DNA from 2 places in the Brevibacillus sp. AG162 genome. Region 1 is predicted to be linked to the other one. Evidence: a T-box and tRNA genes for the amino acid it is inferred to sense, from the RefSeq annotation. Region 1 holds a T-box; the other holds one or more tRNA genes.

Region 1 (3,418 bases):
TGTTATCTGCACTTTTTAGTAAGGGACTGCCTGCTATCAGGTTTACGTTTTCACGAATCGAGTCGAAGTACAAGTTAATCGCATTGTCTACTTGAGCCACTTCTTTTGTCGTGGATTCAATAAAATAGGTCTGGATTCGCTCTTCCATTTTGACATAAACAAATGAGCTAATCACTCCAATCGGGATTAAAATAATGGCAAGAAATGCTGCTATCAGTCTTTGCTTGATGCTTACCCGCATACGTATCCCCCGCAGTTCTTCTTGATGTCCATATGTACAATTACCCTACATCCTTTTCCCGTTCTTTTTTCCAAGTAAACGTATCGAGTAAACGTATAATGAAAAAAGCCGCCCAAAACTTCAGAGCGGCTTTACTTCTATGCATTATTACTTCATTTCATTGATTTCAGCGCGGATTTTCTCTACAAACGCATCCACTGTCATCGCGCCTTCATCGCCTACTCCGCGTTTGCGGACGGACAGTGTACCGTCAGCCACCTCTTTTTCACCGATGACCAGCATGTACGGGATTTTTTCAACTTGTGCTTCACGGATTTTGTAGCCGATTTTCTCATTGCGGCCATCCAGCTCTACGCGAATGCCAGCTTGTTGCAGCTTTTCTCTTACTTGTTCTGCATATGGCATGTGCACTTCGCTGATGTTCATGATGCGTGCCTGGATTGGAGTCAGCCAAATCGGGAATGCACCTGCGTAGTGCTCGATCAGGATACCAATGAAGCGCTCCATGGAGCCGTACATCGCACGGTGCAAGACAACTGGACGATGCTTCTCGTTGTCTTGACCCACGTAAGTCAGGTCGAATTTCTCTGGCATTTGGAAGTCCAGCTGGATCGTTCCGCATTGGTGACGGCGTTTCAGCGCGTCGGTAATTTGGAAGTCAATCTTCGGTCCGTAGAACGCACCGTCGCCTTCCTTGATTTCGTATGCCATACCGAGCTCTTCCAACACTGTTTTCAGAGAGCCTTCCGCTGCTTCCCACAGCTCATCAGAGCCCATGGAATCTTCCGGACGAGTGGACAGAGCTACACTGTATTCGAAGCCAAACACCTTGTAGATGCTGTCAATCAAAGTGATCATGCCTTTGATTTCACTCGCGATCTGATCAGGACGGACAAATACGTGCGCGTCATCCTGGCAGAAGGTGCGCACCCGCAGCATTCCATTCAATGCCCCGGAGTACTCATGGCGGTGAACTTGCCCGAACTCGGAGTAACGGATCGGCAGGTCGCGGTAGGAATGCATCTCGTTTTTATAGATCAGCATGTGACCTGGGCAGTTCATTGGCTTCAAAGCGTAAGTCGCGTTGTCTACTTCAGAGAAGTACATGTTCTCTTTGTAGTGATCCCAGTGACCGGATTCTTTCCAGAGACGCTCGTTCATGAGGAACGGAGAGCGTACTTCTGTGTATTGTGCCAATTGTTGCAGACGGCGGGAGAATTGCTCCAGCTCGTTGCGAACAGTGAAGCCTTTTGGCAGGTAGAACGGCATACCTGGTGCTTCCTCGGAGAACATGAACAGTCCCAGCTCTTTACCCAATTTGCGGTGATCGCGCTTTTTCGCTTCTTCGATGAAGTGCAGATATTCATCCATGTCTGCTTTTTTCGGCCAAGCTGTACCGTATACACGTTGCAGAACTTGGTTTTCTGCTTTTCCGCGCCAGTATGCACCTGCCACGCTCATCAGCTTGAATGCTTTGATGTAGCCAGTGGACGGCAAGTGCGGACCACGACAGAGGTCGAAAAATTCGCCTTGCTCATACAGTGTGATAGTCGCATCCTCTGGCAGGTCGCGAATCAGCTCCAGCTTCAGGTGATCGTTCAGTTCTTGGAAAATCGCAGTTGCTTCTTCGCGGCTTACGACTTTGCGGCGAATTGGCAGGTCTTCCTTCACGATTTTTTCCATTTCTGCTTCGATTTTGCCCAAATCCTCTGGGGAAAGGGAAACCGGAATATCCATGTCGTAATAGAAGCCATCTTCGATCACAGGACCGATACCGAACTTCACTTCCGCGCCATAAATGCGTTTTACCGCTTGAGCGAGCAAGTGAGCTGTACTGTGGCGGTATACTTCCAACCCGTCGGCAGAATCGAGGGTAACGATTTCAATCGCTGCGTCATCTGTGAGTTCTGTGTACAGATCGACAACCTTGCCGTCTTTTTTACCAGCTACTGCCTTTTTCTTCAGGCTAGAGCTAATGGAGCCTGCGATGTCTTCGATCGTAATCCCAGCGTCGTATTGACGAACGGCTCCATCTGGGAAAGTAACATGAATTTGTGCCACTGCGGATTCTTCCTTCCTGTATCTTGTTTGGTTGAGAAAATAAAAAAACACTCATCCCCAAAAAGGGACGAGTGTGTTCTCGCGGTACCACCCTACTTCAAGTCTGTTCACAAAAACAGACTCCTCATTCCATGTAACGGTATTTAACCGGCATACCGATAGTAAAAGCCTACGCTTCGTTCCCGGCAGCTACTCGAAGGTGGTAGATCAATAACAGTTCGCAGCGAGCTTCCAGCCTGTGGCCCGCCTCTCTAGAGCGTCCATACTATTGTCCGTGTCCTTCTCATCGTATTTATAAGCGATGTAAAGTTGTTGTTGCTATTATAGTTTAGAGGGATTATTCCCGTCAAGTACACGTCGCTCGGATAGGCAAAGCGAACAAGAGTGGCAAGTGACCAGCCGACTGTCAAAAATACTGCGGATCGTCTGTGCAAGCCCAGGCTTTTCCGAAGCCATATGGAGCACGATACTCTCAGGAGCCAGTGTAACCAAAGCACTGACCAAATAATCCTCGTCCCTGCATTTTTGTTCGTCCATGTTCAGAACGGTATCCAACTGTTCAAGCCAAAGACGATCCCCTTTTTTATCATAAAGATGGAAAGGTTTGTCCACACTAGGAACGACATGAACGACTTCCTGCTTGGTTTCCTGTACAGCAATGAAATAGCGCAACAGCTCGACAAACTCTTGGTATTGCTTGTCTTCCAGATATTCATCAATGCCAGTTTCCACGAGTTCGAACAGCTCGTTCCAATGGTCCTGCAGTCGAAACCGGACGAAGCCCAAGACGTTAATCGTTCTCTCCCATTCCAGATAGGTGAAAACGTTGCGATATACGTTTGCCTTGCGTGTCGTAGCCGTTAACAGTTCCCTGCCATCAAGCTCGACTTCTTGGCACATGCGTTGAATATAAGGAAAAATCTCTGCCCACTCGGTCTCCATTTGTTCGGCAGCGAGCAAGTCAGCTGCCATTTCTTCCATAATTTTCGGTTCCTTCACCTGAATGACCCATTCGGCTAATGTAAGAGCAACGAAGGCTCTCGCCCACTCGATGGTCTGCGCGTCATACTCACTCTCACACCAGCTTTGAAAGTAGAACAAGAGGTATCCATTCTC
Region 2 (3,418 bases), on a different contig from region 1:
CAGAGGGGAAGGAGAAAGTAAGAAAAAACAGATGAGGTGATTACGTGGTAAACGGATTGCAGTTACTCGACCTATTACGGGAAACGGAGAACAAGATGCTGCATTTACATAGAGCCATCGACAGAGTAAGCAGCGAGCCAGATTTCAAGGAGTCTGTCAGTGTTCTTACCGTTGTCGTTCGTGATTATCAGCTTCAGCTCGACAAAATGAAGCAAGCATTGGGCAAAATCGAAATCGGAGGGCAACAACAACAAAATCAGGCCCATAATACCGAAATGCACTAAGTGAAGGAACGACAAACAGCCCTCGAACTGCTGCAAAAAGCAGATAGGGCTGTTTGTTTGCTTTTCTGTGTAGGAAAGCTTACTGGAAATTAGCGTAACGCTTCACGCCGTAAAACGGGTAGAGCTTGTGCATGTACTCGACTTTGCCATAGCGAACATCTTCGCCATTCGCATGCACGATCGTTCCATTACCCAAATAGATCGCTACGTGGGACACGCGTCCTTTTCCAAGCGAATCGTAGAACAAGAGGTCACCAGGCTGTGCTTGATCCAGTGATACTTCTTGACCGCCACGGAATTGATCTTCAGAAGTGCGTGGAAGTGTAACCCCAAGCTGTTCAAAAACGTATGAAGTAAAGCCACTACAATCAAAGCCATTCGGAGTAGTTCCGCCTAAGACGTATGGTGTATTGAGCAATGGCTCAAAAATGTCCTTCATTCGACCCAGATCTTCTGCATTTACTTCGGCAGGCAGCGAAACGGTAGAAGTGAGATTTGGACTAAGGAACTCTGTAGCAACGTATGCTTCACGATCTTCGAATTCGATTTTCGTCCATTCACTACCCGTTTCTACGACTTCTACAATGGAACCGAATCTTAGCTTGCCTAAAACTTTTGCGTCAGTCGATGGTTTTTTACGCACATTCAGCACATCGCCAGAGACGCGGGCTTTTTCTCCAGCCGTTAGTTCTTTAGGCTCAGTGGTAGCGTTATCATTCTGATCGACAGCTACATCGGAAGGAATGTCAGGCGCAACAGAGTCAGAAGTGTTTGCCCCATGAATAGACAAAGTCTGTCCAATCGACAATCTATCATCATTCAATTCGTTCCATTGAATGATTTGATCCACTGTTACCTGATGCTCGCGTGCGATCTTGCTCAACGTATCACCTGCTGATACCACATATGCCGATGAGGAAGCATGGGCAGCAGTAGGCAGCAGAGTGAAGAGGGCGAGGAAGGTGAGTAGCCTCGAAGTCTTTTTCATGTCATCGTCTCCACCAATCTACTAAAATCTGCATATCTAGCTAAAATTCTATCGGATTTTGGTTGGTAAATCTATGAAAAAAATAATCTTTCACTATTTTTTTAAAAACTATTGCATCAGGAGATAGGATCGTGCTATATTACAGAAGTCGCCACGAGCTGGAGACAAAAACCACATGGAGCTGTGGTGAAGTTGGAGTTCACGCCGGTCTGTCACACCGGAGGTCGCGGGTTCGAGTCCCGTCAGCTCCGCCATTCTATCTCTAGAATGTGCGAATTACATAGTTTCACGAAATGTGCCGGTATAGCTCAATTGGTAGAGCACCTGACTTGTAATCAGGGGGTTGTGGGTTCAAGTCCTATTGCCGGCACCATTTTTATGCGGTCGTGGCGGAATTGGCAGACGCGCTAGATTCAGGTTCTAGTGGTGGCAACACCGTGGAGGTTCAAGTCCTCTCGACCGCACCATATGGCAAACAACAGGTTCGTAAATTGGCTGAAGAAGCTATTTACGAACCTTTTTATTTTTTCTTGAATGTTGAATCCTCCTCCATTTTCCATTACAATCACATTGTGATAATGAATCTCATTTTCAATAATATGATTGATGATTCATAAACAAACAGGAAAGACAGTGGAGGGGTAGTTGTGGGAGAACAGTTGGAGCTGTTTGATGTAACCATTATTGGCGGTGGTCCTGCAGGGATGTACGCTGCCTTTTATAGCGGAATGCGTGATATGAAGACGAAACTCATTGAAGCGAAAGAAGAGCTCGGTGGACGAATGTTGATCTATCCAGAAAAAATGATCTGGGATGTAGGCGGTGTGCCACCACAGCTATGCGAAAAGCTGATTGCCAATCTGGTGGCGCAAGCGAAGACATTTGATCCCACCATCGTCCTGGGCGAGGCGATCATTGGACTAGAGCCACAAGAAGATGGAACGTACATACTCGTTGCAAAATCGGGGAGACGGCATTGGACCCGCACGATCATACTGGCTTTGGGTCGAGGTATTTTGAAAATGGCAAAGCTGGAGATCGAAGGAGCCGAGCGCTACGAGGTGACAAATCTTCATTATACAGTGCAGGAACTGGAGCCATTCCGTGGTAAGCGCGTTCTCATCTCAGGGGGCGGCGACTCCGCGGTCGATTGGGCAAATGAACTAGTGCAAATCGCAGCGTCCGTAACCGTTGTGCATCGCCGTGATGTATTTGGTGGACATGAGCGGAATGTGAAGCGCATGAAAGAGTCCTCTGCGATCGTTCGCACCCCGTATGCGGTCACGCAATTGCAAAGCTCAGACAAAGAAACCATTGATAAAGTGACGATACGTCATCTGGAGACAGACGAAACGGAACAAATCGATGTAGACGCCATCATCGTCAATCACGGATTGAAGGCCGACTTCACCGGGATTAAAGAGTGGGGCTTGGACATGGATGAGTGGAACGTGTTTGTCAGTCCTCGTCTGGCAACGAATCTGCCAGGGATTTTTGCGGCGGGAGATTTTGCGAGCTTTGACAGCAAGATTACGCTGATTGCCGGAGCATTCACAGATGCGGCTGTGGCCGTAAATAGTGCGAAATTGCACATAGACCCGGTAGCAGATCGGATGGCGTACGTTTCGTCCCATAACCAGCGCTTTAAAGAAAAGAACAAAGCCCTTGGGGTTATCGATGAGGATGACGAGTAGAACCTAATGTAGGACAAAAAGCCCAACATTTGCAGGTTGATAGGCGCTTTTCCCATACGGTACATTGTTAGAGTCAAGGTGTAGCGTCAGTAAATCGATCAACAAATGTGGGAGAGGAAGCAGAAATGAAAAAAGTTCGGCATTGGCCGATCAGTATGGCAACAGTGGCTCTCGTGTTCTCGCTCGGTATGAACTACGCGCCTGAGCGTGCAATGGCATTACAAGTGGATCCGTTATCTCCTGCTATCGAGTTGCAGGAAAAGCTACAGGAAAAGTATGTGGACAAGATGGACCTCAAGGAAGAGGAGGTTCTCGGCTTTTTTTACTCATCGATGAAAGACAGCACAGATGCGCGTAAGCATAATATCAAGCAAGCATTGAGCAAGATTCATAATGAAAAAATCAAGCCGCAAGAGGTTTTCTCATTCAATGAGGTAGTGGGCAATTCGAAC

What was found. A T-box is a leader RNA that pairs with one kind of tRNA and senses whether it is charged. The one in region 1 lies ahead of thrS (threonine--tRNA ligase), so its partner is inferred to be a tRNA-Thr.
Region 2: it encodes a tRNA-Thr, which carries the amino acid that the T-box ahead of thrS (threonine--tRNA ligase) is inferred to sense. The anticodon was not compared.

What each region holds. Positions count from the first base shown of each region.
Region 1 covers NZ_VFNO01000002.1:473,253-476,670, forward strand. Annotated here, with positions in the region: gene FB479_RS07065 (methyl-accepting chemotaxis protein) at 1-241, opposite strand, end outside; gene thrS (threonine--tRNA ligase) at 389-2,302, opposite strand; T-box leader at 2,363-2,598, opposite strand; gene ytxC (putative sporulation protein YtxC) at 2,624-3,418, opposite strand, start outside.
Region 2 covers NZ_VFNO01000003.1:474,499-477,916, forward strand. Annotated here, with positions in the region: gene FB479_RS12260 (hypothetical protein) at 45-284, shown strand; gene FB479_RS12265 (C40 family peptidase) at 364-1,272, opposite strand; tRNA gene FB479_RS12270 (tRNA-Asp) at 1,450-1,526, shown strand; tRNA gene FB479_RS12275 (tRNA-Thr) at 1,570-1,645, shown strand; tRNA gene FB479_RS12280 (tRNA-Leu) at 1,653-1,739, shown strand; gene FB479_RS12285 (NAD(P)/FAD-dependent oxidoreductase) at 1,920-2,966, shown strand; gene FB479_RS12290 (VanW family protein) at 3,092-3,418, shown strand, end outside.